One region of the Chryseobacterium gleum genome, then DNA from elsewhere that is predicted to be linked to it. Evidence: riboswitches for the same ligand, from Rfam matches in the RefSeq annotation. Region 1 holds a riboswitch; each other region holds the start of a gene.

Region 1 (8,255 bases):
ACCAGGAGAGTAAAGTAAAAGAAAAAAAGAGCCAGAAAGGATATACAGAATACCTGTATGAACATTTTGATGAAAAGGAAAAACTGTTCTGGGTAACCAAAGCTTTCCAGAAAGACAAAAACTTATATTTGGTTTCCATCAATTGTGGCCAGAAATTCTGGAACGGAAACTACATGACCCTATTCAATGAGACTTTTAACAGTTTTAAAATAAAGAAATAAAAATTAAATATGAAGAAAACAGCCTTGTACGACAAACATGTTTCTTTGGGAGCTAAGATCGTACCTTTCGCAGGTTTTGAAATGCCTGTTCAATATTCAGGGGTTACAGAAGAACATTTTGCTGTAAGAGAAAAAGCAGGATTATTTGATGTTTCCCACATGGGACAGTTTTTCATCGAAGGGCCGGGTTCAAAAGACCTTTTACAATTTGTAACCACTAATAATGTAGATACGCTTGAAAACGGAAAAGCTCAGTACTCTTGTCTTCCGAACGAAAACGGAGGAATTGTGGACGATCTTATCGTTTACAAAATGGAAGATGACAAATATTTCGTGGTGGTAAACGCATCCAACATTGATAAGGACTGGAATCATATTTCAAAATACAATACTTTCGGGGCTAAAATGACGAATGCTTCTGATGAAATGTCTTTATTGGCTGTTCAGGGGCCTAAAGCTACTGAGATTCTTCAAAAACTTACCGATGTAAACCTTTCGGAAATCCCTTACTATCATTTTACTGTAGGAAGTGTAGCTGGAGAAAATGATGTGATCATTTCAAACACAGGATATACTGGAAGCGGAGGTTTTGAGATTTATTTCAAAAATGAAAGCGCTGAAAAACTTTGGGATGCTGTAATGGAAGCAGGTCAGGAAGAAGGAATTATTCCTTGCGGACTGGCTGCCAGAGATACTTTAAGATTAGAAAAAGGATTCTGCCTTTACGGAAACGATATTGATGATACAACCTCTCCGATTGAAGCTGGTTTGGGATGGATCACCAAATTTGATAAAGACTTCGTTTCCAAAGATGTTTTCGCAAAACAGAAAGAAGAAGGAGTTTCCAGAAAATTAGTTGGTTTCGAATTGACAGACAAAGGTGTTCCAAGACATGACTATCCTGTAGTGGATGCTGAAGGAAACGTGATCGGAAAAGTAACTTCGGGAACACAATCTCCAATGAAAAAGGTAGGTTTAGGTCTTGCTTATGTTGACAAACCTCATTTCAAATTAGGATCTGAGATCTTTATTCAGGTAAGAAACAAAAACATCCCTGCAAAAGTAGTGAAGGCTCCTTTTGTATAATTGAAAAAAAATAGCAAAAAGAGGCTGTGATTTCTTCACAGCCTCTTTTTATATCCAAACCTTATAGGTTTTAAAAACCTATAAGGTTTATTATTTGCAAAATTAGTTTCCAAGTTAAATTTATTGGTTTACTCCAAAGAACTTCTGTAATTCTTCAACATTTTTCTTATCATTTCCTACAAAAATTTCTTTATCTGTCATAAATACAGGTCTTTTTAAAAAGGTATAATGATCCAGAAGCAATTCTTTAAAATCTTTTTCTGTCAAAGACTTTACATCCAGCCCTCTCAGTTTGATCTGAGTAGATTTTTTACTGAATAACGCTTCGTACGATTTTGTTTTCTTATGCATTTCTGCCAATTCCTCTTTCGTGACGGGCTCTTTTTTAATTTCGCGAAGTTCCCAGTCAGTAAGGTCAAATTGGGCTAAAATTTTTCTGCAGGTATCACATGTATTGAGATAAAATACTTTCTTCATTACGTTTTCTAAATCTGTTGTTGGTTAAAATTCCCTTTCATTGAAAGTTTCGTCTTTCAAAAGTAGGATTTAATCCAAAAATTTGGAAATTATTAAATAACTTTATTCAAATTTTATAAAGATGCAGAACAAGCCTATTACTTTTCAGTTTATTTCGGAGCCTTCAGATGTTAATTACGGAGGAAATGTACATGGAGGAAGTGTGATGAAATGGATTGACCAGGCCGGTTATGCATGTGCTACCACATGGAGTGGTAATTATTCCGTTACAGTATATGTTGGCGGAATCCGTTTTTATGATCCTATCAAAATCGGGGAAGTCGTAAAAGTTGATGCCCAGGTGATTTACACCGGAACTTCAAGCATGCATATCGCCATTAATGTTTTTTCAAGAAACCTGAAACAGCCTAATTTTGAAAAAAAAACCCATTGTATCATCGTTTTTGTTGCTGTGGATGAAAATGGTAAAAAACTCCCTGTACCTAAGTGGACTCCGGAAACAGAGGAAGAAAAGCAGCTTGAAATGTATGCCAAACGACTGATGGAACTGAGAACGCAGATTGAAGATGAAATGAAACCTTTTTTGTAGAAGAATAAGATTCATAACCTTCATGCTGAATTCATGGATCTTCTTTTTCATATTATATTGTATAAGAAATTAAGATTAACTAATTTAGTATCAACCATTTCAAAGTATAATATGAAAAATTTTCTTACAATCACAGCATTTCTGTTGATGGTTTTTCTTCAGGCACAAACCCATAGGTTCATTTATGAACTTCAGTATAAAATGGATTCTACCGAGACCGGGTATGAAAAAGTGAATATGATCCTGGATATCACCCCGAAAGAGGTAAAGTTCTATGGAAAAGATCTCGCTATCAGAGATTCACTGAATAAAAAATTCGGCATGAACTTCAGCTATACTGATATGACTGGACAGGTGGTTAAAAGAAAGATCAATTCTTTTGATAATGAAAATTTCATCAACATTAAAAATGGATATTATACATTTAAAACTACGGATAAGATCAATTGGACGATCGCTGATGAGATTAAAAAGGTAGAAAATTATACTTTACAAAAAGCAACTACAAAATTTGGAGGGAGAAGCTGGACGGCCTGGTTCTGTAAAGATATTCCATTTAATGAAGGGCCATTTAAACTTCGTGGGTTACCCGGTCTGATCTTTGAGCTATCAGATGCTAAGAATAATTTCATTTATACTCTCGTTAAAAGCAGAGAACTTCCGGAAGTCTCCAATACTTCAGATTTCCTGGAATCCAGCTTTGGTAATAAAGCAATTCCTATTAATGAAAAACAAAAGCATAAGCTGATGATGGAGTTTTACAATGACCCTTTCGCCTTTGAAAGAAATAATATCAGCAAATCCAATAATGACCTTAGAATTAACATCAACGGAAAGGAAATTCATAATGTGGATGAACTGAATACTCAAACCAAAAGCATGCAGGAGGTTATCAGGAAGTATAATAATCCGATTGAAATCGATAAGGCGATGCATTATCCGATATATTAAAACTTTGGTTTATTTTTAAGCTTGGGCTAAAGCCGGTAGAAAGTTTTAAATTTATTTAGGTGGGCTAAGCCCACCTCTAGTGATGTTGACATAATTATTTAACGACAACATCTTTTAGAATTGTTACTAATTACGTTATAGAGATTCCTCCGGAATGACAAAAGAATTAAGTAGTACCAAAGACATAATACAAGCTTTCATTGTCATTTCGTAGAAATCTAATTATTATAGCCTGTAAAACCTGATGAAAAATTAAAAACAGGAGAAATCCCTTGGTATCTGACATCTGAATGTATAGCTGATGTTTAATGAAAAGATCTTTTATCTTTTATCTTTTATCTTTTATCTTTTATCTTTTATCTTTTATCTTTTATCTTTTATTATTACATTTGCAATATCAAAAAGGAAATGGTGTTCTTCCTTACCCAACCGCTTTACAAAAGCTGATGACGCCTGATTAAAAGATTATTAACAAATAACTAATCAGGATTATTATGTCAAAAAATCAATGGACACTTGGTAAAAAAGCAGTTTTTCACACTCATTTTTTCTTCAGAAAATTCCCGGCACTGCCTTATATTTTAAAATGGCTGTTCATCAGTATGATTATAGGAGCTTTGGTTGGAACCGCTTCTGCAGGATTTCTTCAGTCGTTGGAATGGGTTACCAATTTCAGAGAAAATCATCTCTGGCTGATAGCTTTTCTTCCTGTTGCCGGATTTTTGATAGGACTGCTTTACTATTACTTCGGGAAAGATGTTGAAGCCGGAAATAACCTGTTGATCGATACCATCCATGAGCCCAAAGGCATCATTCCGTTTAAAATGGCTCCCTTTGTTTATCTGGGAACGATTGCGACTCATTTTTTCGGAGGCTCTGCAGGTCGTGAAGGAACAGCGCTTCAAATGGCAGGTGCTATTGCAGATCAGCTTACAAAACCTTTTAAGCTCGACCGAAATGATAGAAAAGTACTGATTATTTCAGCGATAGCCGCCGGATTTGGCTCTGTTTTCGGAACTCCTTTGGCTGGTGCTGTTTTCGGTCTTGAAGTTTTTCTAATAGGAAGAATCCGTTATAATGCTATTTTCCCTGCATTTGCTTCGGCCGTTCTTGCTGACCTGGTGACCAATCTCTGGAAAGTAAAACATACCCATTATCATATTGATTTCGTACCAAAACTGGAATTTTTACCCATTCTTTACAGTATTCTGGCAGGTATTGCTTTTGGAATCTGTGCCGCTGCTTTCAGTAAAATCATTCATTGGATGGGATCTTTTTTCAAATCGAAAGTCAAATATCCTCCGCTTCGACCTGTTGCCGGAGGAATCATAATAGCACTTGCCGTTTTTGCCATGGGTACTACCCGTTATATTGGACTGGGAATTCCTATGATTATGGAATCTTTTGAAAAGCAGCTTCCACTATATGATTTTGCCTTAAAAATGATCTTTACCATTGTTACGCTTTCGGCCGGATTTAAAGGTGGTGAAGTTACCCCGCTGTTTTTTATCGGAGCTACTCTAGGCAGTGCTTTATCTCTTTTTATTCCTTTACCTTTCGGGCTATTGGCCGGGATGGGATTTGTTGCTGTATTTGCCGGAGCCACCAATACTCCTTTGGCCTGTATGCTGATGGGAATTGAATTATTCGGGGCAGAATGCGGTGTATATGTAGCTATTGCTTGTGTTGTATCTTATCTTCTTTCAGGACATAACAGCATTTATGCAAAGCAGAAAATAGGAGAAGCAAAAAACAGAAGATACGAAAGCCAGCAGGACAGATCTGTTTCGGATTTTTTATAAGGGGTTTCGAGATGCGGGGTGCGGGTTACGAGTTACGAGTTACGGGATGCGGGGTTACAGTTATTAGTTTATTTTGTTGTTGGTTGCGGGATGCTGGTTTTTATTAGCTCTCAGTTCTTCACTTATAACATCTTGAACCCAAAATCCCTCAAACTTAAAAACCCAAACCTGAAATCCCGAATCCCGTACCACGAAACCTGAAAACCCGAAACCTTAATGCATTAACCCCTTACACTCTCAAACTCTCAAACTCACTCCACTTCCCGTTTCCAACTATAATTCGTAATTTTACGCCATGTTCGATTACAGATTAAAAGTTTTCCATACGGTAGCTTCCCGCTTAAGTTTCACTAAAGCTTCAGAAGAGCTTCATATCTCACAGCCTGCTGTCACCAAACACATTAAAGAAATTGAAACCCAGGTAGGCGCGAAGTTATTTGACCGTAAAGGAACTTCTATTCAGTTGACCCAAAGCGGTAAGATTTTGTATGAACATGCTGAAAAGATCAGAAATATCTACCGTGACATGGAGTTTGAAATCAGCCAGATCAATCAACAACATAAGGGAAAACTGATTATCGGAGCAAGCACAACGGTTGCGCAGTATATTTTGCCTGAAATTTTAGCCAAATTTAATACTTACTATAAAGACATTAAGATTGAGCTTCTTACGGGCAATACGGAAGCTATTTCATCACTTTTAAAGGAAGAAAAAATTGACCTTGGTATTATCGAAGGTGAGTCGCAGTCTTCTTATTTTGAGTACAGGACTTTCAAGCCGGATGAAATTGTTTTGGCAGCAAAATCCGATCATCCTCTTGCTCATAAAACTTTACACCTGAAGGACCTTTATCAGCTGGATCTGATTTTCAGAGAACAGGGTTCCGGTACGCTGGAGTTCATACAAAACAGGCTCAAAGAAAAAGGAATCAATATCAATGAATTGAATACCGTTATGCAGTTGGGAAGCAGTGAAAGTATTAAAAATTACCTTCTTCATTCGGAATGTGTGGCCTTTCTTTCCATCAGCACCATATTGAATGAACTTAAAAATAATATCCTTACCGTCATTGATATTAAAAACTTCAGTATTGAAAGGGATTTTCATTTTATCCTTCCTAAAGGTGAGCAGTCTGAACTGATTAAGCTTTTCCTGAGATTTGCAGAGCAATAAAGAACAAGCAAAGATATAACTTATAGTTATCCTATATAACAAAATACGATTTATTTTGTTATACTATTTTCCGGAATTTTGGTGCAGATTTTAAAAGTTCGCATTATGAAAGATTTCATTCAGAATGAAATGACCCGGAAAGTATTCTTTATAGTTTTGGCCGTATTATGCCTTACACCGCTCATATCTTCTCCAATTGCCCTTGCTTTGGGATTTGCCCTGGCTGTTTTTATGGGAAACCCTTTTGAAAAACATCTTCATCAATATATTCATCTGCTGCTGCAGATTTCAATTGTAGGACTGGGATTCGGGTTAAAGCTGGATGAAGCTCTTAATGCGGGAAAAACAGGCTTGATGCTGACTATTGTAAGTATTGTTACTGTCATGGTTTTGGGATATTTTCTGGGAAAAATATTTAAACTGGAAAGGCCCTTGTCTTATCTCTTGTCTGCAGGAACAGCTATCTGTGGAGGAAGTGCCATCGCGGCAGTATCTCCCATTATTAAACCAAGCACGAAACAGATTTCCCTTGCGCTGGCGATTGTTTTTACCTTAAATTCAATTGCGTTGTTTGTCTATCCTGCGATAGGGCATCTGCTGAATCTTTCACAGGAGCAGTTCGGGCTTTGGTGTGCAGTGGGAATTCATGATACAAGTTCTGTAGTAGGTGCTGCAAGCAAATATGGCGATGAGGCTCTGAAAATAGCAACGACAGTGAAGCTTGCCCGTGCATTATGGATTATCCCGGTTTCACTGATTACTATGTTTATTTTTAAAAGTAAAGGAACTAAAATAAAAATTCCATGGTTCATCGGCTATTTTATTATTGCTATTCTTTTGAATACATATTTCCCGGTTCTTGACCGTTTCAGTAGCTCAATCACAGTTCTGGCAAAATCCGGACTTAATCTGACCCTGTTTTTCATCGGTTCTACCCTTTCCCTTCAAACCCTGAAATCTATAGGATTAAAGCCGTTGCTTACCGCAGTACTCCTCTGGATTACGATAAGTGCCGGAAGTCTTCTTTACATTATCCGTTAAAAAGAGCAGCACCCTTTTGAAAACAAAAGGGTGCTGCATATTAAATGTGGAAATGTTTATTTCATATTGAAATAATTTCTTTAGATAGCAGCTTCACCACAAGTATAAACCTGCGGACAAGCAATATACTGTACGCAATACCACGGTCCTGTTACTGATCCTGAGCAGCTGCATCCGCAAAGAGATAAATCAGGATTTCCGCTTATTCCTCCAGTAATGTTTTTCAGATCCTGCTTTCTTAATTTTTTAGCATTTTTCATAATGTTCATGAGATTTAGTTTGATTAAACAAATATAGTTTTAGTTACTTTCCAAAGTTAAACAAATATTAATAACACGCAACAAAATTTAGTATAAAAGTTAATAATTTATTGATTATAACCTGATTATTATATTCAAAACAAGGAATAACTTTTTTATTTTTTTTAAACAGTTTCATTTATTCTGTAAACTCAAGATCTTTGTCGTGGGTTTCTGAAATCGTAAGTGATGAATAAAATGCCAGCCCGAATACTACCACCCCTACAATGGCAGCACTTTCCACCACAGGAAAATGAGCTTTAAGTGAATCAAAAGCCAGAATCATAACAGGAACAAGGCCTCTCACCATATTCGGAACAGTTGTTGTTGCTGTATTTCTGATATTGGTTCCAAACTGTTCTGCGGCTAATGTCACAAACATAGCCCAATATCCTGTACCAAATCCCAGCCAGACACAAAACAGATAATATTTGGTTTCGGTATTGGTATTTCCGAACAGCATGATGGCGACCCCAATCAGTGTAAAGATCAACATGTAAAAGATGGCCATTTTGCGTGATTTTAAAGCATGAGAAATAAAACCGCTCAGCAGATCACCGACAGAAATACCTATATAAGCCCACATAATTGCTTTTCCGGGGTTGATATCCTTTA
Region 2 (8,255 bases), 740 kb from region 1:
GTCTTCAGATCTGGATTTTTAACTGTAAAATCACTGTTTAATAAAGCGGTTCCATTGATCTGTTGTTGTGACGGTTCGGCAAAATGAAACATTTTAAGATCCTGATAATATAGTTCAAGATCTGTAAGGAAATGAAAATTATTGATAACTGCAATTGGATCTAAGTTTGTAAGATCCGGAACTTTAAACTCTATTGAATTTTCGACCGTTTGATCTCGAAGCAGATCGACGATATGGCCATCATTCATATTGCAGTATAAGTAATAGCAACTTTCATCATCAATAAAATAATCATACCGATACGCTGTTAATTTGATACTATCCATATCGCCGTTCAGTGGTCGAAGTGAATTAGCAATAGCATCTATTTCATAAACTATACCCGCAATATCAATTTTTACACGTTCGCCAGATACCCTTCGTCTGAGTACCTCCTGATCCACGATGATGTCAAAATCAGTTTTATTTTTAATGTCATCCACGCTACAGCCGTATTTCCGCATCATACCTTCTGGATCAATCTCAGCAATTCTTGGAACGCTTACTTTTACTGTTGACTGAGCAAATTCTTCCTTACTTTTTTCGGATTCATGAAAGATATCATCAGCGGGACCTAAAGATCTTTCCGTAGGAGTATTTTTATTTATTTTACTGTAAAAAAATTCGTAATGGGTAAGATGATCAAGCATTTCGTTGAAAAACAACAAATTATTTGGATCATTTTTTTCAATTAAAACTAATCTATCAATATCAAATTGAAATTTGGTTCCGCATAGTTCAATTACTGGTAGGTTTGCTTCCATACTTTCTTTATTATTTATGAATATCTAGTTAGATCCCTCTACCCTTTTTCCGGGATTTCCTCGGGAACTGTGCCTCATTATTTTCCAGCCTTCTCAAAGCGACCTCAGATAAGATCTGGCCCACAATTTCTTTAATCGGAATGGGAACAGAAACTGAGGCATCTTGCTGGAGGTCGTTTTTATTGGTCACTTCTGCTAACCAATCAATATAACCTCTAGCATCATCCATATTGACAGGTTCCATTTTCCTGTAGCCTGCACTTTTAGAGTCATCAAGTCCGATGTAAAATCCGTAATCAGGAAAATCAAGCTTATCATAAACGATGATTATGTTGTCCATTGATTTTTGGGAAACATTATTTTTATGACTGGCTATTATCCGGCCTTTGTATTCTTCGATCACATAATCGGGATCATCCTTTGCTATCATAGCTCCTTTTTTTTATTGTTACTGATTAGTGCTTTAAAAATTCAGTATCAGATAAAGTCTCCGATATTAAAATTGTCCAGAGCATTATTCTGGTTCTCTTTCGGAATGACATTATGCTTTTCCGATAGCGACTTATCCAAAAGCCTGGCGATCTTCTGCGAAGCCCCATCGATGGACTGTTGCATCATCGCAAGAAACTCCGTTCCCTCCATTTTGTGGAGGATGTCACTTGTTTCTTTTTCCTGGGCTGCATCCAGATTGTCCTGCTTCAACAGGTCCCCAACTTTTGTAAGTTCATTTAAAGAAACTGCCTGCCCAAACCGGTCATCATCCTCTGGAATATTATCGGTTTCGTCAGGTTCCTCAATATTAGAACTGGAGACATCTTCCTTTTCCAGGTCATTTCTGGTTGGATCTTCGTTGCCCTGATCCGCCTTATTTGTCAACATTTGTTCGATTAACTTTTTCCTATTGGCAAGCCAGGCGGGTGTTTTTGCTTTTTCAGGAATTGTGACCTTCCCTATCACATCCGGTTCAGCTATCTGCTCAACCTTTCGAAATATTTTCCGCTGTGGTTTTATGAACCTAACCTTATCGACCAGCAATAGTATAATCACGACAATTAGGCAGAACAATATTACGGTCTGTATTAAAGTTTCCATGATCTTAAAAAAGTGGCTTTGATTTGTCCTTGAACTCCCTGACGAGCATTTCTTCAAAAAGCGTGAAATGATGTCTTAATATATTATCCAGCAGCGCATATAACGGGATTTTATCCTCACCGATCACATTGGCGATCCTGGCTAATCTGGTATGATGCTCTACGCTGACATAGATGCTCTTATCGCCACGTTTATCCATCAAAATATCTGATAGGAAAAGTGATTCGTAATTCACATTTTCATAAGTTATCTGCTGATGTACTTTTACAGTAACTTCAACCTTTTTCTGTTGCTTTTTCATCTTATAAAATGGGTTTAAATTTTTTATTGAAATACTCGGTAATCTCATCCCCATATTCTCGGAAATGATTTTCCAGTATATTGTCTATATACGAATACAGGGTTATTTTTTCCTCACGTGTTAACTGCACTATGCGCAGGAGCCGTTCGTGATATTCAGATCGGATATAGACAACCTTTCCACTCCTCCCGGTTGGAAAACGGTTGACAAGAAACAGTTCTTCGTAATCCATTTTTTTACCGGATCTTGGTCTGGACTTCTCAACTTTAACCGTTGGCATTATATCTCTATCGGCGGCTTTCTCTGGATTTGCCTCTGGCAAAGGCTCATCGCCACTCATAATGTTCATCAGGTACTCCTCATCTATGATGGGCTTCTCAAATTCTTTACGATCTTTCTTTATTGCCATCTCAGATATGAATTATTTTTAAAAATTCTTTAACAAATTCATCTACACGCGTAGCTTTTAAAATCTGTAAGTCCGCAGGTAGCAGCGTGGACTTGAAAACATAGCTTCCTGTGTCATCAATTTCTTTCCGAAACCGCTTACTGTCCATGATCCTTGTTGCCATACTCTTCAGTGATAATCCCTCTATTACAGTTTGATAAGAATCATAAAGACCTGTCTTTTCCCTACCATCAACCTGATTCCAGAATAGAAACAGTGATTGCTCAATGGCATTTTTGTTCTGTGCGGGAAGTTTCAGGAAAACCTCACTGAATGCCAATGTACTCTCAACGACCAGCCGGTCTGCGGTAATTGGCGAAAAAATATAGTTCATGCCCTTTAAAGCACCGATAACGCCCTGCGTATTTGCAGTTCCAGGGAGATCGAAAAAAATAATATCCGGCTGAACGGAGCTGCTCTCACAGTAGTCAAAGGCTTTTTCAAGTGCGTTCTCCGCCTTACACTTTATGATCGGATAAGCTTTCTTATTGATCGTATGGAATTGTTTAACAGCCAATTTTTTATGGAAATCGCTTTCCATAATTGTCCGCTTATCTCTTTCGCGCATACCGAGAAGGCTGTGCTGCGGAAAATCGCAATCCAGTACCACGATATTATATCCAAGCCGATAATGCAGAACGCTCGCAAGAAGAATCGTCATTGTCGACTTACCAACTCCGCCTTTCTGCGCATAGATACTTACCTTTAAGGTTTCTTTCTTTTTTTCCATATTATATTATTTTATAGCTTGTTAATTTTACAGTTGTAGCAAAGAGCAAGAACCTAAGTTTACAAATGCGTCGTAAAATATATGTATAGTCAGTATTGCAGATTTAAAAAAGACCTTGCGTAAAGCCTTATATCTTATTTGTAAATCATATGTACTTCTTAAAATATGGTAGGCTGGTAAAAAAACTTGCTCTATTTATGACCTCATATTTTACCACTTTTATGCTTTTACACTTTTATAGTTTTATGCTTTTACAGTTTTAAAACCTAATACTTTTATGATTTTACTATTACTTGCTTTGTAAGACGGTCAGTTTACCATAGTTCTTACTGACATGCTCTATGCAAAAGAATGCAACTGTAGGGGCTGTAAAGCAGAAGCTTTACTACCTTTCCTCTTTTTACCTACGGTTTCCGAAAGCTCTTTATGATGCGAGCTTTATTCTATTCTTTCTCATATCTGTTCCCAAGAACAGAGCAAGTTGTGTTTTGAGTGCCTCAAAACTCGTTTTGTGCCCCAAAACTACTTGCTCTGCCGAGGGCTGGGTAATCCTCCGAAGTCGGATTTACCTTTTATGTTGTCTTAGATATCTTATGAATCAGTAGGAAAAACTAGGTTTTTAATGGCTCATGAGCTTGAATGTTAATCGCTTTCAATTAGGTTTTGAAAAAAAGATATGACAACAAATCGGAAAGGAGGTCGAAAACCCAAAATCGACAAGGCAACCCATCGTTATGTTTTCCGCCTCACGGATACAGAAAACACGAGATTTTTAGCATTATTGGATCAATCAGGACTTGACAATAAAGCTAAGTTTATTGTATCTCTATTGTTTGAAAGGAAGATAAATTCGGTGATTATAGATAAAGGAGCAATGGATTACTGCACAAAATTAACGCAGTTTTTTGGTCAGTTCAGGGCAATCGGTGTTAACTATAATCAGATCGTAAAGATCCTGCACACAAATTTCGGTGATAAAAAAACAGTCTTTTATATAGGAAAACTTGAAGCGTTGACCATAGAACTCGCTAATATCTGCCGGGAAATTTTGATCCTCAGCAAAAAATTTGAAAACGAACATCTTGCTAAAAAACAACATTTATGATCGCAAAAATAGGTCGTGGCTCAAAAATATATGGTGCACTGCTATATAATCATAACAAAGTTTTACGGGATAACGGTCAGATATTACACATGAACAATATGCTTGAAACGCCTGATGGAAACTATACGACAGGACAAATATTAGCTTCATTCGTCCCGAACCTTGCAGCAAATAAGAACACAGAAAAAACTGCAATCCATATTTCGATCAATCCAGATCCGCATGATATTTTATCGGATGACGACTTCATCAACATTGCAAATGAGTACATGACCAAAATGGGCTATGCTAATCAACCCTATGTGGTTTTTAAGCACAATGATATCGATAGAACACACATCCACATTGTATCAACAACAGTAGATGAAAACGGAATAAAAATATCTGATGTTTTTGAGAAGAAAAAATCAATGGAAATCTGCCGCCAGATTGAAAAAAAATACAAATTAATTCCAGCAGATCAAAAGATAAGTTCTGATGAGCGTTTTTCGTTCACCCCTGTTGATCACAACAAAGGAAATATTAAAAGTCAGATTGCGTCGATTGTCCGTTACCTACCTGCCTATTATAACTTTCAAAACCTGGGTAGCTACAACGCTCTCCTTTCACTTTTCAATATTAACGCCGAACATATAAAAAAAAATTATAAAGGCGAGATCAAAGAAGGATTAGTTTATAGCGTTCTGGATGCTGGCGGTACTAAAATAGGTAATCCATTTAAAGCATCCCTCTTCGGAAAACAAGCGGGACTTATAGCTCTTCGATCACATTTTGAAAAGAGTAAAATACTACGTCCCGAAATTAAAGAGAAAACCAGTCTGATTATTTCTGCGGCCTTAACAATAACCAGCAATGAAAAGGAGTTTACCACTTATTTAATAGAGCACGGAATAAATACAGTAATCAGAAGAAATGAACAGGGCAGATTGTATGGAATTACCTTTATAGATCACAATACCGGTCATGTATTAAACGGTTCACATTTGGGCAAGCAATTCTCTGCTAACGTATTCCAAAAGCTGTTTGCCGACAACAAACTCAGTGAACCGCCTAGCAACAAACAAACCACACCTCCAAATCACACGAATATAAATATGATATCTCTTAAAGATGAACTCCATCCGCTATTCGATTTTATGATAAACAGCGGAAGTTTAATAGGTGAATGGGGACTGTTGGATTCACTTTTGTTAGGTGGAATGTCCGAAGATCCAGAGGAACAGATATTTGAGTTCAACATGAAAAAAAAGAAGAGAAGGAGAAGGCAGAGCAAAAACTAAGGCGTAAAAACAAGCAAAGCGCTGATACAAATATGAGCATACTAAGAAAGATTGAAACTCCTTAGCTTCGCTTAGGTCGGAAATATTTTAAAAAAAAGAGTGCGATTAAAAAAAAATTAATACATTTACTAAAGAAAAAAGGAAATGGTGTTCTTCCTTACCCAACCGCTCTAAAGAGCTGATGACGCCTGATTAAATTAGATGTATAACATTTTAATCAGGTTGAGCATGCTTCTAAAACAATCTTCAAACGCCCATAACAATTTATATTTTGTTTATCATAGGATGATAAACCATCTTTATTTGCGTCGGATGATCTGGTGTAATCCTATCCCTATATACAATTTCAAGCAACCTTACTTTTCGGGAAGATATCAATCTGTTTCATGTCTTCAGCCGTATTCAATCACTAATTGATATCTATTAACAATTAAATCCAAAATACTATGGAATCAATAAAAAAAATCTTAATCATGGTTGACGAAACTCCTTTGTCACAAAATGTTGTAAAATGTGGCTATACTTTAGCCAAGCAGTTGACAGCTGAAGTTGCTTTGCTGCATGTTGAAAATTCCAAAGAATATCATATGGATATGCTTACAGAAGTTAACCCCGCCGAATCCGATAAAACATTTATGCAAAACATGCACTATCTGGAAAACCTTTCTATGAAATTCTCTGATGGAGTACAAACAAAAATCTTTGTAATGGACGGACGAATAAAAGAGAGTGTTCTATCTGCAGCCAGAGAGTGGAATGCCCAACTAATTGTTGCCGGCACGCACGAGCGTAAAGGTCTTGGAAGACTATTCAAGGAAAGTGTAAGCGAAGATATTCTACATTCATCACCTGTTCCAATGCTGATCGTACCCGAGAAAAATAAAACAATGCAAAATATGTAGATCATGGGTATAAGACAATTATTACTGGATGTCGATAAAGCCAAGGACCTTCCCGATATCACTGAAATTGCCACGGCTATAGAAAGCATAGAGCAGGTAGAAGGACTGAGCATTGTGGTCAACGAAATAGATATGGAGACAGTCGGTATGGAAATTACTGTTGAAGGAATCGATCTCCCCTATGACGACATCGTAAATGCCATCGAAAAAACAGGAGCTGTTGTACACAGTCTTGACCAGTTGCTTGCTGGCAAAAAGATGATCACACCCGTTCACCGCACGCGATGAAAAATCTGTTTAAAAATAACCTTTTTGCATTGCTGTTGGGATTGATAGATGGAATTCTCACTGTTCTGGCACTGGTGACCGGTCATGTCCTAACATCTGAAGGCATGCCGATCACTTTATCGCTGGCATTGAAAGTAGCATTTGCCACCACGGTATCAGGAGCCTTTATCTATTTTTTTTCAGAATATTCACGCCAGCACACCCACCTGATCCATGCTGAAAAACAGCTTAATCTTGCATCGCACGGCAAACTTGCCACAACGCAGCTCGGAAAGCGGATACTGAAAGATAGTCTGCGGGGCGTTATTATTTCTTCCATTTGCAACTTTTCAAGTGCGATGATACCAATGATTGTTGCACTGATTTTTCCTACTATGCAATGGATAGCCCTTATAATAGCCCTTATCATGCTCGTGACAGTAGGCATCGGTATTGCCCATCTTACTTATGGAAGCGCTACAAAGTGGTCAATTTCACTGCTGGCAGCAGGATGCTTTGTAGCCTATATCGGATATAAACTAAATGTAATTTAAAATGTCACATAATCTCATTATTTTAGGTCTAGCTGTTCTTTCAGACTTTTTTGTAAAACTCAAAGATTTAGATAAACGTTTGCTTCTTTACATCAACCATGCACATAATGATGCACTGGATGAGGTCATGTACTGGGCAAGTAATAAGTGGTTCTGGGTCCCACTATATCTGGCCCTTGCGTTATTTTTAGTAAAAGTATATAAAAAACGGAGTTTGTACATCTTTGTTGCGATCGCAATAGCCATTACATTAGCTGACCAGATATCATCAGGACTGATTAAACATCTTGTTCAGCGTCTCCGCCCTTCACATGAGCCCTTGCTCATACCATTGATACGTCTCAGTAAAGCAGGTCCCGGTGGTCTTTACGGTTTTGTATCCTCCCATGCTGCCAATGCAATGGCTTTAACTGTACTACTTTCCATAATTCTACCCCCTCATCATAAAGATATAAAAGTCAAACTTTTCATCTGGATGTTACTGGTGAGCTATAGTAGGATTTATAACGGTGTCCATTACCCCTCTGATGTCTTAGGCGGGATAATCGTGGGAACTGCTGTAGGACTTATCATCGGATTGCTTACCAAACGATTTGTACTCAAAGAAGTTCCCGAATCTAAAAATTCACTCCTTTCATAAGATTATAGACTATCACAAAAATCCAGAAATTCTCCAAAATTCAGATTTTACCTTTAAGCCATGAAAATTTTGATTATCGAAGACCAAAAGGAACTTGCAGAAAATATTTCATCCTATCTCAAGGGTGAAAATT
Region 3 (8,255 bases), 760 kb from region 1:
TACTTTTATGATAGGGAATATGGGTATGTCCCATCAGTAAAATATCTGCTTCAACGCTATCCATCATTTCCAATAGATATTCTTCATAACAATCTTCTTTGATATATTCTGTATTGGAAAGTGTACTGCCGTGTACCATCGCGACTTTTATCTGCTGAAAAGGGAAGCGGAACTGTATCTGCAACATAAAAGGGAGGCTCAGAAGAAAGCTTCTGTTATCCGAAGTAATGGTTTCATTCACCAGTTTGATTGATTCATAACCAAACTTTTTTTCGGCTTCTGTTTTAAATGAAAAAGGGAAGGAAGATTTTTTGTAGGCTATTCCCTCATCATGATTTCCCTGGAGACAGGTGATTCCGTAGTAGCGCACTGCTTCAATGACCTCATTATCCCATCCTGCAAAGTTGACCAGATCCCCAAGGCAGTAAATATCGTCCGGTTTATGTTTTTTTATATCTCCCATTACCGTTAACAAAGCCGGAAGATTTGCGTGTATATCGCTGATAAATGCTAATTTCATAATTTTAAATTTTAAGCAAGATTATTAATTTGTCATTTCACGCGGCGTAATCAAAACCGGTATTTTAGCATGTTTTAGAACATAGTCTGCTACCGATCCCATTAAAAGTCTGGTTAAACCAGTACGTCCGTGAGTTCCCATAACAATAAGTTCAGCTTTCCATTGTTCAGCGACATTCAGTATTTCCTTATGAGGTTCTCCTTCGGGGGTAAAACGAAATACTTTATCAACTCCATCATATAATTCTATGTATTGCTGAATAGTATTCTCTGCTTCCTGTAATAAGATGGCATGCTGCTGCCCTTCATTAATACCAAGATCGGGGTTGGGCAGTTCTTTTACAGCATCAATGACAAAAACAATTGCGATTGATGCTGAAATCTGGTGTGCCAGTTCAAAGCCGATACGCGCAGCTTTCATGCCGTAGGCACTGTCATCAACGGCAATGAGTATTTTACTGAAATTCATGATATTTTCATTTAATTGTTAGTGTTCCCAAGTAAGTAGCTAAAAGCCCTAAGCCGACACTGAAGATCAGATAGAGTGCACAATAGAGATAATCTCCCTGTCTCAGCAGACTGATACTGTCATAAGAAAAACTTGAAAATGTTGTAAAACCACCGCATATCCCGGTAATCAAAAACCATCTCCATTCCGCAGTCATCCAGCTGAATTTTTCAGTCAGTCCAAAGAATATCCCGATCAAAAAACATCCCACGACATTGATCAGAAATGTTCCGAGCGGAAAAGTGATGTGAAAATGTCTGGCAACAAGATCCTGAACGAGATAGCGGAATACACCGCCGATCCCGCTTCCTATCCAAATTATGAGTATCGCTTTTAGCATTGGTTTATTTTTTTATGTTTCCCAGAATTCGACTTCTTTGTAGATAATGATCTTATCCTTTAGCAGGACATGATGCTTTAAAAAGAAGTTTTCCAGTTTTTCCCTTTCGTCGATGAGCTCGATACATATAGCCAGGTTCGTATTGTTTCCTTCAAGCTGGTAGCGCTGGACTTTTCCCTCGCGGGAAAATCCCGAATGCGTCTGGTAAACAGATGCATTCAGGATACCATCTTTTTTAGCGTCAGAGACAATATGAAGATACGCTGATTTTGGAAACATTTTTCTAAAAAATGAAGCTTCGCTATCTTTTACCTTATGGGAGGGCTCTATGTAGATCTTGAGTTTTCCCAGTGATTTTTTTATGATCTCTTTCATATTGTACTATTTTATTCACGTTCTACTTTGGGACGGATTATTTTCTTTTGATCATCTTCCTATATCTGCTGATATGGTGTTTCAGGAAATGTTCCCTTCTTTTTCCGGCCTCGGATAGCGATCCATCGGAAGAAAAATAGGAATCAAATATTTTGGGCACTTCAATTCTTTGGGCGCTGTAGATTCCTGAATGGCCACTAAAGAAATAGGCGGTAAAGCAGGCTATTGCATAGTAAAGTGTATACTCGCCACCAAAGAGTTCTATCCCCATCAGCGTACAGGCAAGCGGCGTATTGGTCGCACCGGAAAATACAGCGATAAATCCAAGTGCCGCAAAAAGTCCTACCGGCGCGTTCATCAGATCAGAAAGTGTGTTACCCAGCGTTGCACCGATATAAAATAGCGGGGTGACTTCACCGCCTTTGAAACCGGTTCCTAAAGTGACAGTCGTGTAGACCGTTTTCCAGAGCCAGCTCCATGGATCTGAACCTCCCGCATGAAATGCAGATTGGATTGTAACCGCCCCCTGATATTCGGGGTCTACTCCCAGGCTGAGATAATCAGGCTTACCGTTAATGAAAGTCAGTAAAATGATCACGCATCCACCTATAACAGGAATAAGCCATTTTTTTGAAACGGAGGCAACCATGACATTTTTGATACGATGTGCCATTTCAGCAAAAATAAAACTGGCAAGCCCAAATGCAATTGATGCAATGATAATCTTTCCGAGCAGCAGCAGATCAAATGGGATATACTGTGAAAGCCAGAATGACTGATCCATAGGAGGTATCGCATCTATATGATAATGGGTATGGTGGATTTTCCATGCGGATACAGTGATATCACCGACAGTCCCGGCAATAAGACAGGGCAGGAGGGCATCGTATTTTATTTTTCCGATAGCCAATACTTCCAGTGCAAAAATGGCTCCGGTCAGCGGTGTTCCAAAAACAGCACCAAAACCGGCAGCTATACCTGCTGTCAATACAATTCCGGTATCGCGCTGATTGAGACGGAACCATTTTCCGAACATCTGGGCAATACTTCCACCAATCTGCACCGCTGTCCCTTCACGTCCCGCTGATCCGCCAAAAAGATGTGTTATGACGGTAGCGAAAAGGACAATGGGAGCCATTCTTTTGGGTACTCCACCTCCCGGCTGATGTATTTCATCCATAATCAGGTTATTTCCTTTCTCTGAGGATTTACCGACAGATTGGTAAAGGAAATGAATCAATAGTCCTGCCACTGGCAAAAGATATAGCAGATAAGTATGGTCAAACCTATAATGGATAGCGAGGTTCAATATCCATAGAAAAAAGGCTACGATACTACCTATAGCAACCGAAATAGGAATTACAATGACACTCCACCGAACCAGCTGCCGAAATATGCTGACATGTTCCATTCTCATCATATGCGTTATTTACTTTTTAGCTGAGGTACAATTTCCGTGGTATAGGAGATCAGACTGTCATTGATACAGTTATAAGCAGATTCACGGTTGCTGAACCCCAATACTTCAACCTTTTTATTTTCCAACTTTTTATAATCTTCAAAGAAATTCTTGATCTCATGTAAGGTATGAGGTGGAAGATCTTCTATATTTTCGATGTGTTTCAATGAAATATCATGTGAAGCTACTGCGATGATCTTATTGTCCTGAACACCGCCATCGATCATTTCCATCATCCCGATGACCCTTGACTGTACGATTGTCAGAGGGACCAGATTTTCGGTACAGATAACCAGTATATCCAGTGGATCATGATCGGTGTAATAGGTATGGGGAATCAGTCCATAGTTTGCAGGATAATGGATGGAGGAAAATAGAACCCTGTCTACTTTAATCAGGCCGGAGGGCTTATCCAATTCATATTTAGTCCTGCTTCCAGCCGGTATTTCTATTACCGCCGTCACTTCAAATGGCAGATTTTCTCCCGGAGAAAGATCGTGCCATGGATGTTGTGTTCCTATCATTGTTGAGTTATATGTTATTATTTTTAAAAGCCGCTATGCCTGCAAATTGTGATTCAGTGCCTAGTTCATCCTCTATTCTGAGCAATCTGTTGAATTTGGAGACCCGTTCTGAGCGGCAGCCACTTCCTGTTTTTAGCTTTCCTGCGCCTTTTGCTACGGCCAGATCCGCAATAAAAGTATCTTCGGTTTCACCGCTGCGATGAGAGATAAAGCATCCGTAATTGTTCTGGTAGGCAAGCTGTACCGTATTTAAGGTTTCCCAGACTGTACCTATCTGATTGGGCTTGATCAGGATCGAATTTGCGACCTTCTCATCAATTGCTTTTTGAAGGATCTTGGGATTGGTGCACAGGATATCGTCGCCGATAAGTTCCGTATGTTGCCCAAGTTCTTCGGTCATGGATTTCCAGCCGTCCCAGTCATTTTCACCCATGCCATCTTCCAGCGAGATAATCGGATATTTTTGAAGCCACTGTTTCCAAGTATTTAAAAGCTGTTCTGAGGAAACGAGCTCTTTAGTAGATTTGAAAAAGCAGTATTTGCCATCCTGCCACATTTCACTTGTTGCGGGATCAAGACAGATCGATATATCCTGTCCCGGTTTATACCCTGCAGCGTGGATGGCTTCAAGAATAACTTCTATGGCTTCTTCATTGGATCTGAGATTGGGAGCGAATCCTCCTTCGTCGCCCACACCTGTAAAATATCCCTTTTTATTGAGAATACTTTTTAATGTATGAAAAGTTTCTTCGCCCATTCGGATAGCTTCCCTAAAAGATGGCGCATTGTGCGGGGCAATCATAAATTCCTGGAAATCGATATTATTGTCTGCGTGCTTCCCACCATTGATCACATTCATACAAGGAACCGGAAGGACCAGATTACCACTGCTATTAAGATAGCTGTATAATGGAATTTCCTGCTGCTTTGCGGATGCCCGGGCAAAAGCCATGGAAACCGAAAGTATCGCGTTGGCACCGAGATTTGACTTTTCAGCTGTGCCATCAAGGTCAATCAGGAATCTATCGAATTCTTCCTGACTGGAAAAACGCTTACCTTTTAGGGCGGCGGCAATGATATTATTTACATTCGATACCGCATTCAGTACACCTTTACCACCATACCTGGAGGGATCACCATCCCGTAATTCAACCGCTTCTTTCTCTCCGGTGCTTGCGCCTGAGGGACAAATTGCTTTGCCCTGGCCGTTATCTAGCCAAAGTTCAGATTCTACTGTTGGATTTCCTCTGGAGTCCAATACTTCTCTGGAAATGATTTTAGTTATCGTCATATTGTAATGTGTTATTGTTATTTTTAAATAAACTTTAAATTCTATTGTTCTGTTTTTGAAAGGGGTACCAAAATTATCGGAATATTTGTGCTGTGCAGGAGATCGTCCGCGGTGCTACTAACAAAAAAGCGACTAATACCTGTTTGGTGATGTATTCCGGCTACGATGATCTGAGCTCCCCATGCAGTCGCGGTATCGAAAATGACATCCCTTACTGGACCCTTTACCAAAAAAAGTTCTGTAGGTGTGCCTTTAGCAAACATGCTTTTCATTCTGTAAAGAAAATCGCTTTCGACAGGCTGTTGATCCTTATTTAGGCTGTTGACGTATTCAACCAAAGTGTCCGCTAGGTTAATATCGCTGTCTTCCACCATGAGTATGCCTACCCGGGCATGGATCTGCCTGGCCATGTTGTAACCGTATTCAACAATTTTTTCCGAAGAGGCCGAACCGTCGACGGCAATTAAAATTTTAGAGATAAGTTCCATACTACTTTAAGTTGACAGGATGAATTAATTGATAATGATTCATTATTTTGTTTATTCCATTTTATTTACGGGTACTATCAACATGGGAATCGTTGTTTCATGAAGGATTCCCTCTGAAATGCTCCCCATAAAAAATTTACTGATTCCCCTGCGAGCATGTGTTCCTGCTACGATCAATTGCGCATTCCACTGGAGTGATGTTGAAATGACAGTTTCCTTTATTTCTCCCTCTACCACAAAGATTTTCGTATCTATACCGAGTGCATATTTTTCCCGCATGCTTTCCAGAAAATGTTTTGCATGCATAAAGGTATTGTCCCCATAAATTGTTTCATAGGGCATCACAGTATCAATTGGATGAAGTTTGGAATCATCGACGAGCAGCAGGCCTACTCTTGCCTGCATCTGGTTAGCCACTAGATAACCGTACTGGATCACTTTCTCCGAAAATGGGGTTTCATCCGCTATGATCAATATTTTTGTCAAAGGTTCCATAATATTTTATTTTTTATTGGTTGATGTAGGGTAACTGTGTGAACAACGAATAGAGCGCCCGACAATAGATGAAGCGGGATGATGAAAGGCATAACAAACCGACCGACGTGGGGATAACAATCGCTGTCCGGTAAAAGTTTAAAGCTGCTTTTATTGTAGTGTAGAAGGAATTTTAAATACATAACAAACCTGATTAAAATGTTAAACATCTAATTTAATCAGGCGTCATCAGCTCTTTTAGAGCGGTTGGGTAAGGAAGAACACCATTTCCTTTTTTGTTAAAGTAAATATAGACTTTTTTTGACAATTAACCTATTTTTTTAGGGAAATTATGCGCAGAAAAATAAAGAAGATATTGGGATCATCTCACCGGCGTATCAATTGTTTCAAAAGCTAAGGCAAACTCCTTCAGATCCTGTTTCATAAGATTGACAATTGATTCAATCTGATCAAGCATGTCTGCCCGTTTACTGAGCTGCTCAGCAGTGTATTTACCTCCCGCTCCGAAATACAGATCCAGTGATTTTCTTTTTCGCTCGGCTTTAATCCCTGAAATCTCTCCAAGATCCATCCATTTTTGTTTTATCTGGTTCCTCAGTGAACCCCGGAGGCAGTCGGAGCTATCTTCATAATTTAGATAATACCAGACGGCGGGAGGAAAGATGGTGGAAGTTTCTCCTGCATGCCAGATATCACCCAACGGATTTCTTTTATGATAAAATTCCACTTTGGTTTTGTTTGTCAATATCAGTACTCCGGCAACTGCTCCAGCTATACCCGTACCGATTCCCAGATAATCATTGGCATTTCCTTTATTGACCAGAAATCCAGATGCGAGTGCCCCTGAAGCACCTATTACCAATCCGCCTACTGTTAATTTGGTTTCTATATTGTCTTCTTTATCCTTTAGATAACTGGCGATCTGATCAGCCCTTTCTTCTTCGCAGTCCATTTCAGATGCTACCGCAGAAATTTCCAGTGAAGCTATATTAATACGCTGATTAATTTTTTGTGTACATTCCAGCAGTTCCAGACGTTTTTCAGTAGAAGGGTGTTCCGCGTAATCTTTTTAAGGTCAGCATACTTTTTTAATAGGTGCAGGGCACCGATAGCATTGGCTATATTCAGGCTTTTTCTGCCGAAGTTTTTCTTTAGATCTGAATCAATTTTTAAATGTTCGATCGGAGTCGGAATATCCTGTGCGGTATAGGAATAGATACTGAGCTGGTTACAGTTACTTTTTTCCAGCTGTATTTTAAGCTGCTCATTCCTCAGCCCGGCACATGATGTCATTAAGTAACAGAAAGATACGGCAACCAGCGCGCTTATCATTGGATTCTTCATCTATTTTTATGGTTTTGATTGTTTTTTTATTGATTAATTACTCGAATATTTTATTATAGAGATCTTCTGCAAAGCTTGTTGGCAGTGGAAATCCTTCGGTAAGTTTACCAATCTGTGTATCTTTTTCTCTAGATGCCTGAAGGAACAATATACTGTCTGTTTTATTCTGATAATAACTAAATGCGAAATCGTAGAGATGCGTGACAAAAAAGACTTTAATATTACTGAGCTGAAGGGCAGAAACAATCTGCGTGGCGACATCCGATCCTTCTTTTTCATTGGTTGCAGCGAAAGATTCATTGAAAAGAACAAAGTCTCCTTTCTTCAAATGACGGACAATTTCATTCATCCTATGAAGCTCTTCGTCAAATTTTCCGCTGTTCATTGACCTGTCTTCTTCTTTTTTAAAATGAGTGGCGATGTGTCCTGCAGGATTACTCTTAAATTTTGTGGCGGCAACAAAAATTCCACTTTGCATCATCAATTGGGCAATACCTACACTTCTTAAAAATGTTGATTTGCCGCCCCTGTTTACTCCCGTAATAATAAAGAGCAGTTTTTTATCACCGGAGATATCATTTCCAACCAGCTGATGTCCGGCTGTAAGAGCAAGGCATGGATCGTATAGTCCAGTGACATTAAATGATTCCTGGTGTGTAGGTACAGGTTCAGGGAATCCGACCGGCATTTTTAGATTCTTTAACCTGTCATGAAGATTAATGCACCCTAAATAAAAAGCCAGCTCATCCCGTATCAGGGTGAAAAAATCAGTGAGATGGTCATTGGCCTGTGCAAGTGTGTTTGCGGTACGGTTGACCATTTGATCGTTGAGACTGGAGAGTGCATTGCACCCACCGATATCCCTGGGGTTGATCTCAAAATAATAGCCTTCGATCTTTGAGGGAAAGAGCC
Region 4 (7,047 bases), 750 kb from region 1:
CATAGACCGTATGATGATTACCGTTACAAAACCCATTGAAAGTGCTGTGAAGCGAATAAAAGGTGTCACTGTGGTCAAGAGTGTCACAAGTCGGGGAAGTTCAGATATACAGATATACTTCAATTGGGGAACTGATGTAAACAATGCTAAACTATTGATAGAAAGTAGGCTGAACGAAATAAAAAACCTTTTGCCCAGCGGAACGAATATAGCTGTGGAAGGCTATAACCAGTCCTTGTTTCCTGTTTATGGCTTCACCCTGGAGAGTGCAAGTGATGAAATCGGACTAGTAGGACTAAGAGATCTGGCCATGAATAGCGTTCGACCTCTATTCTCCCAGATAGAGGGAGTTTCAACCGTTATCTTACGTGGCGGAAAAACAAAGGAATTTGTGATCGTTCCCGATATTATTAAGATGTCTTCTCTGGGAATACGCCCTGAGGATCTGGTACAACTCTTCAGGCAGAATAATTTTGTACTCTCCAATGGTAAAATTTCAGATTTCCGTAGACTATATCTCACTCTCACGGATAACCGTATCAATGATGCCGAATCACTGAAGGATATCATTGTCAAAAATAGTGGCCAGCGTCTTATACGTCTCTCTGATATAGCCAGAATAGAACTTCAGCAACAGGTTGAATTCAATGCGATCAATACAAATGGCCATCCCGGAGTTATTGTCGATCTTGTCAAGCAGCCGGGAGTCAATCTTGTCCAGTTCGCCAAAGATGCGGATGCCAAAGCTGGTGAAATTAAAAGACTCCTGCCCAAAGGAGTCAAATTGAGGCCATATTATAATCAATCAGCCTTTGTTGGTGACAGTATTGACAGTGTGATCCATACTATTCTGGAAGGATTACTACTGGCAATCGTGGTAGTCATCCTATTTTTGCGGTCTTGGCGAGCCAGTACGGTTGTGATATTGACTCTTCCCGTTACACTTGGCTTTACCCTAATTACACTACATATTTTCGGTATTACCCTCAATATCATGTCGCTGGGTGGAATTGCAGCAGCTGTGGGCTTATTCATTGACGATATCATTGTCATCGTTGAACAGATCTACCGTATGCATGAAGACCATCCCGAAAAGGACAGGTTTGAGGTCGTAAAAGATGCCATAACCGATCTTTATCCTGCAATGGTGGGTTCTTCCCTCAGCACCATCGTTATATTTCTTCCTTTTGTTCTTATGGGCGGGCTGGCGGGAGCATTCTTTAAGGAACTCGCTGTAACGATGGAACTGACACTGGTATGTTCATTTTTCGCTACATGGATCGTAACACCTGTTCTGCATCTTTTGATCGGATACAGACCGCATAAAAATTCCCACAGCCATGATGAACAAAATATAAATAAGTATACCTGGCTTACCAAACTCTATAGAAAGCCATTTTTGGCTTATTCTTTTATATTCTTTATAATTTTTGCGGGCTGGTTTTCTTCCCGTCAGTTACAGACAGGTTTTCTTCCTGAGCTGGATGAGGGAACCATCGTATTAGATTATTTTTCGCCTAGTGGAACCGCGATTGAGGAGACAGATCTGCTCTGCCAGAGGATGGAAAGAACGATCCTTTCAAACCCCGATGTGGAGAGCTATTCCAGACGTACAGGCTTAAGGCTGGATTTCAGGAACGTAGCACCTAATTATGGTGATTATCTTATCCAGCTAAAAAAAGACAGAAAACACGATACTAAGGAGGTTATCGACCAGCTCCGAAAAAGTATACAGACTTCCGTACCCGTTATGAACATAGAATTCGGACAGCGTATACAGGATCTTCTGGGCAATCTGATGAGTACGCCCAGTCCAATAGAAGTAAAAATTTTCGGAAGTGATCAGAGAGAACTCGAAAGGCTAGCAAAACAGGCCGACAGTATTATGCGACATACGAAGGGACTGGTAGACATATCAAGTGGAATGATTTCTGCAGGCCCCACCCTTGTTGTCCGTCCAGACAATGCCAGGCTTGCACTTTATGGAATTAGTCAGACTGACTTTCAGAATCAGCTCCGTATGTACACCGAAGGTATCGTACTTGGAGACAATGCCGCTGTTACAGAGCCCTCTCCAGTTCAGTCATCTATGCTCGGAAACCTACAGGTGGGACAGATCCAGGACGGTGAGCAGATGCGAAAGATAAGATTACGCCTGACCGGCTATCAACAGAATGATGTCAATAAGATATTAAAACAGATGATTTTTTTGCCAGATGGAAGTCTAAGACCTCTTTCATTTTTTTGCAGTATAAAATCTGAAAAAGGTGAAATCGATTATAAACGTGAAGACCTGAAACTTTGTATCGTATTGACTTCAAGATTAGCCGGTAAGGATCTCGGAACGGCCGTAGCGCAATTGAAAGAAATTTTTTCAGCGAACCTCCATCTACCTTCAGGTTATTATGTCAACTTCGGTGGTGCCTATGCAGAACAGCAACAGTCATTCCGGGAGCTGTTGACCATTCTCATTGCAGCATGTCTTTTAGTATTTACAGTTCTGCTCTTCCTCTTTAGACAATGGAGCATATCGCTTCTCGTCCTGCTGATTTCCATACTGGGAATACCTGGGTGTCTGATCGCACTTTACCTGACAAACACACCCCTGAACGTGAGCAGTTATACCGGGATTATAATGATTGTTGGGATTATAGCTGAAAACGCCATTTTTACAGTCAATCAATTTATGTTCAATATGGAAAAATCCAAAGGAAATGTAGAAAAATCGGTCAACTATGCCCTTGCCCTGCGTATACGCCCGAAGCTCATGACCGCAATCGGTGCCATCCTTGCACTGCTGCCGCTTGCCCTCGGTCTTGGAATGGGTGCCCAGATGCAGCAGGCATTAGCCATTGCCGTTATCGGTGGATTTATGACAGGTATCCCTTTGCTCCTGTTTGTTTTCCCAACATTGCTAAAGGCCATTTATGAAAGACCGACGTTTGCGAAAAAATATGATTGATAAAAACTTTAAATTAATATAAGATGACAGCACAGGATAATAATTTTGAGAATACCTTTGAAAGCGGGCAAACGGGACTTTCAGATATTGCAGTCAGAGATGCCCTGAACAAATTCGGCTATAACGAAATACCCGAAGAACATACAAATAGTCTTAAAGGTGTACTAAGACGTCTTTGGGGGCCCATTCCCTGGATATTGGAGATGGCACTGATACTGGAGATTGCACTGGGCAAACTTCTACAGGGATCAATCATTGTTGTTCTACTTATTTTCAGTGCTATCATAGGGGAACTGCAGGAACGACGCGCACGTAAAGCACTTAATTTTTTAAAGCAAAACATACAGGTAAGGGTGCGCGTGGTAAGAAATAGCAAATGGCAATTTTTAATGGCAAAAAAAATTGTGCCCCAGGACTATATTCACCTTAAAGCTGGTGATATCGTACCCGCTGACTGTATTGTGATTAAAGGAGCACTTGAACTGGACCAATCTTCAGTGACAGGAGAATCTGCTTCTGTTTCCTATAATGAAAATGAAAATATCTACAGTGGTTCTGTTGTCCGCTCGGGCGAGGCACTGGTTAAAGTAGCAGCCACGGGTAGCAGCAGTTATTTTGGAAAAACAGCGGAGCTTGTAAAGACAGCTTCCGCACCGGGGCATCTGGAAAAGATCCTTTTCAGCGTTGTACGCTATCTGGCTGTAATAGATCTCTTCCTTGCTGCAGTTCTCCTGATTTCTGCAATAATTAATGGACTGGCGCTATTACCCCTATTGCCTTTTTTTATTGTACTGGTCATTGCTACGGTTCCGATATCAATGCCGGCAAGTTTCACTGTTGCAAACGCGCTTGAGGCCCGTTCTCTCGCCAAAGAAGGGGTTCTGGTAACCGGTCTTACAGCTCTGCAGGAAGCAGCCTCGATCCAGGTGCTGTGTGTTGATAAAACCGGAACACTTACTGAAAACCGACCAGTCCTTTCAGAGATCACAGCATTATCCACAGAAACCGAAAATGAGGTGCTGAGATATGCCGCTGCATGCTGCGATAGTTCATCCTTAAATCCTGTGGATATTGCCATTCTAAAAGAAATAAAAAATAGAAATATTCAACCTTTAAACCGTCAAGAATTTATGCCGTTTAATCCGGTCAATAAATTTTCACAGGCAACAGTATCGGACATAAATAAAGTCCAAAGAATCATTCTTGGGTCACCAATGGTGATGGAACAGTATACCTCATCACCTCAGCGGATAAACGAAGTTTATCACAGGATGGCTAAAACAGGTAACCGTGTCCTTGCAGTCGCAGTTCTCGGTGAGGAAAACACAAGGATATGTGGCCTTCTATCACTTGCCGATTACCCGCGAAAAGACGCTTTCCAGCTAGTCCAGACAATCAAGGGAATGGGCGTTAAAATAATAATGATTACCGGTGATACTGCAATGACCGCGCAAGCCATAGGTGAAGATCTGGCTATCGGCAACAGGGCAGGAACTCTGGATCAAGTGTTGCAATCACCAATGGAATATGATTCAGTGGCCAATATATATCCCGAAGATAAATACCAGATCATCAAATCCCTTCAACAAAAAGGGCTGATTACCGCAATGACCGGTGATGGAATGAATGATGCTCCTGCACTTAAGCAGGCAGAGATAGGAATTGCTGTAAAGGATGCCACCGATGTGGCCAAGGCATCTGCCAAAGTTATCCTGACCCAACCCGGACTTTCGGATATCATTAAAGTAATCCAGGGAGGAATGAAAGTTTATAGAAGGATGCTCACATGGACAATCACGAAGATTTCCAGAACGATCGAGCTTTCCGTGCTGCTGACCGCAGGATATATACTCACTGAAGATTTTGTTATTCCGCTAAACCTTATTGTGCTCGTTGTAGTATTCAATGATCTGGTTACGATCACGCTCGGTACAGATAGGGCTGCCATATCGCAAAAGATTGAACAGTGGGATATGAAACGAATTTTAAAGATATCCGGTATATTTGCACTTGGATGGACCACATTGGGAGTAACGCTTATTTACCTGATGCAGAGAAAGATGAACGTTCCAATGCAGCAGATTCAGACCTACATGTTTCTATACCTGATATTTTCGGCTCAGCTTACCATTTACTGTACCAGAGTTAAAAATGCTTTCTGGAAATTCTGGCCGAGCAGAATGGTCATCGCTGTCACAACCGGAAATATAATTATATCAGCAATCCTGGCAAGTGCTGGTATCCTAATGCAGGCCGTTCCGCTGGCTCACATTGTAATATTATTTACGATATCGGTAATGTTTACAGTTCTGCTGGACTATTTAAAAATACTTTTTTACAGAAGGAAAAGCTAATAATTATAGCCCTTCTACTAACGAATTCACGGATTGATAAAAAAGTTGTATATTTACTTTAGTAAAAGGAAATGGTGTTCTTCCTTTCCCAACCGCTCCAAAAAAAGAGCTGATGACGCCTGATTAAATTAAGTGTTTAACATTTTAATCAGTTCAGTCATGGATTTATTACAGCTTTTCATCAAAATCTTATTTTTCACAGCTTTTTTTGGGCCATGGTATCCCATAGGTCTACTTTGTCTTCACACCGTTTCCGTATCTAAGCATTTGCTGTTCTCCATTTTCATAATCTTAAAAAAGTCAGCCTATGTATTTTAAAAGCTTATTGTACAGGTCTGGGGAAACTCCTGCTTCCAAAACCAGTCCCCTAATGCCCCAATTTATGATCGATCTGAATATAGACCAGATTATCAGTGAGGTAATCCGCGGCAAGGAAGAATATGAACTTCGACCAATTTTCTCCAATTGGCCATTGAACCGTGATACCATAACCTACCGGCAGCAGATCATGCAGGAAATAGACACTCCTGAACTATATGAAATATTACTGGACTTTTCCGCTGCAATGCGGGACATGCGCATGATGCTGAAAAATGCAATAAAGTGTCGTTATGAATTCCAGAAGGAAAGATTGTTCATGGATTCCGTATATGCCTATTGCACCATCGTACAGACCCTTTACGAAAAATTGGGGACACTGAAGCTTCAAAGCGAAGGATTCAGCGCTTTTTTTCAGTACCTATCCAAATATGTAGGTTCCTCTGAGTTTATAGCCGGCCGCGAAATGATCGAAGAGCTGTTTTCAGAAATAGGGAAAATCAGATACGATCTCATGGTTGAGGGTCTGCTAGTCAGGGTACTTCCCTACAGATCACAGGATGATTACGATAAAGAAACCAGAACGCTTTTTTCCAGGTTTTTAAGTGGTAATAATAAAAACTACCTTGAAAAATTTCCGGTTTCCGTCCATATGAATGATGTGGAGGCTCAGATCCTCAAAGGAGTTGCCACACTATATCCTGCTGTCTTTGATAAGATCGTACTTTTTTATCTTAATAATCAGGATTTCCAAGATGAGATTATTCAGGATTTTGACAGGGATGTCCATTTCTACCTTTCTTATTTAGAATATTTTAAAAAAATTGAAGTTAATGGCTCCCCTTTCTGTTATCCGGAAATTACACCGGTACAGGCTGATATCTTTGCCTTTGATACGTTCGATACCGCACTGGCTTCACATCTTGTTGCCCTTGAAAAAAAACCTGTACTCAACAATTTTTCTCTTTCCGGCAAAGAGCGGATCATATTTGTATCAGGCCCTAACCAGGGAGGTAAAACCACTTTTGCAAGAACTTTTGGCCAAGTCCATTACTTTGGCAATCTTGGGCTTCCAGTTGCCGGAAGCAACGCAAAAATACTCCATTGTGACAACATCCTAACTCATTTTGAAAAATCAGAGGATATCCAGCTGCAACAGAGCAAACTTGAAAATGATCTCAACAGGATACATGCAATTATACAGCGAGCATCTACCCGGAGCATCATCATTCTTAATGAAATATTCTCTTCCACAACACTCCTTGACAGTAAGTTCCTTTCTTCAAAGATTATAGAGCAAGTAGAAAAGATTGGGTCGTACTGCGTTTGGGTAACGTTTATTGAAGAGCTTTCTGCAGCCACAAAAACCTCAATAAGTATGTCAGCAACGGTTAACCCGGAAAGTCCGGATGC

The links. Region 1 has a riboswitch for fluoride ahead of EL165_RS25615 (voltage-gated chloride channel family protein). Riboswitches for the same ligand answer to the same signal wherever they lie in the genome.
Region 2: another riboswitch for fluoride. It lies ahead of EL165_RS22290 (universal stress protein); the one in region 1 lies ahead of EL165_RS25615 (voltage-gated chloride channel family protein).
Region 3: another riboswitch for fluoride. It lies ahead of EL165_RS22215 (universal stress protein); the one in region 1 lies ahead of EL165_RS25615 (voltage-gated chloride channel family protein).
Region 4: another riboswitch for fluoride. It lies ahead of EL165_RS22240 (MutS-related protein); the one in region 1 lies ahead of EL165_RS25615 (voltage-gated chloride channel family protein).

Annotation. Positions count from the first base shown of each region.
Region 1 covers NZ_LR134289.1:5,585,261-5,593,515, reverse strand. The annotation lists gene EL165_RS25640 (hypothetical protein) at 1-221, shown strand, start outside; gene gcvT (glycine cleavage system aminomethyltransferase GcvT) at 231-1,307, shown strand; gene EL165_RS25630 (arsenate reductase family protein) at 1,428-1,784, opposite strand; gene EL165_RS25625 (acyl-CoA thioesterase) at 1,906-2,373, shown strand; gene EL165_RS25620 (GLPGLI family protein) at 2,485-3,324, shown strand; fluoride riboswitch at 3,720-3,787, shown strand; gene EL165_RS25615 (voltage-gated chloride channel family protein) at 3,819-5,126, shown strand; gene EL165_RS25610 (LysR family transcriptional regulator) at 5,422-6,300, shown strand; gene EL165_RS25605 (YeiH family protein) at 6,406-7,341, shown strand; gene EL165_RS25600 (hypothetical protein) at 7,422-7,610, opposite strand; gene EL165_RS25595 (MFS transporter) at 7,780-8,255, opposite strand, start outside.
Region 2 covers NZ_LR134289.1:4,846,627-4,854,881, reverse strand. The annotation lists gene EL165_RS22330 (hypothetical protein) at 1-803, opposite strand, end outside; gene EL165_RS22325 (hypothetical protein) at 832-1,233, opposite strand; gene EL165_RS22320 (hypothetical protein) at 1,281-1,682, opposite strand; gene EL165_RS22315 (DUF3408 domain-containing protein) at 1,900-2,196, opposite strand; gene EL165_RS22310 (DUF3408 domain-containing protein) at 2,198-2,605, opposite strand; gene EL165_RS22305 (nucleotide-binding protein) at 2,607-3,374, opposite strand; gene mobA (conjugal transfer protein MobA) at 4,051-4,479, shown strand; gene mobB (conjugal transfer protein MobB) at 4,476-5,759, shown strand; fluoride riboswitch at 5,891-5,957, shown strand; gene EL165_RS22290 (universal stress protein) at 6,206-6,661, shown strand; gene EL165_RS22285 (DUF211 domain-containing protein) at 6,665-6,949, shown strand; gene EL165_RS22280 (hypothetical protein) at 6,946-7,482, shown strand; gene EL165_RS22275 (phosphatase PAP2 family protein) at 7,697-8,122, shown strand; gene EL165_RS22270 (response regulator transcription factor) at 8,183-8,255, shown strand, end outside.
Region 3 covers NZ_LR134289.1:4,826,188-4,834,442, forward strand. The annotation lists gene EL165_RS22175 (metallophosphoesterase family protein) at 1-520, opposite strand, end outside; gene EL165_RS22180 (universal stress protein) at 545-988, opposite strand; gene crcB (fluoride efflux transporter CrcB) at 996-1,367, opposite strand; gene EL165_RS22190 (DUF190 domain-containing protein) at 1,380-1,742, opposite strand; gene EL165_RS22195 (voltage-gated chloride channel family protein) at 1,780-3,162, opposite strand; gene EL165_RS22200 (inorganic diphosphatase) at 3,168-3,725, opposite strand; gene eno (phosphopyruvate hydratase) at 3,733-5,016, opposite strand; gene EL165_RS22210 (universal stress protein) at 5,058-5,504, opposite strand; gene EL165_RS22215 (universal stress protein) at 5,556-5,999, opposite strand; fluoride riboswitch at 6,212-6,279, opposite strand; gene EL165_RS22220 (hypothetical protein) at 6,361-6,951, opposite strand; gene EL165_RS22225 (hypothetical protein) at 6,984-7,343, opposite strand; gene EL165_RS22230 (MutS-related protein) at 7,381-8,031, opposite strand; partial or broken gene EL165_RS22235 (hypothetical protein) at 8,098-8,255, opposite strand, start outside.
Region 4 covers NZ_LR134289.1:4,835,169-4,842,215, reverse strand. The annotation lists gene EL165_RS22250 (efflux RND transporter permease subunit) at 1-2,962, shown strand, start outside; gene EL165_RS22245 (HAD-IC family P-type ATPase) at 2,986-5,316, shown strand; fluoride riboswitch at 5,375-5,445, shown strand; gene EL165_RS22240 (MutS-related protein) at 5,624-7,047, shown strand, end outside.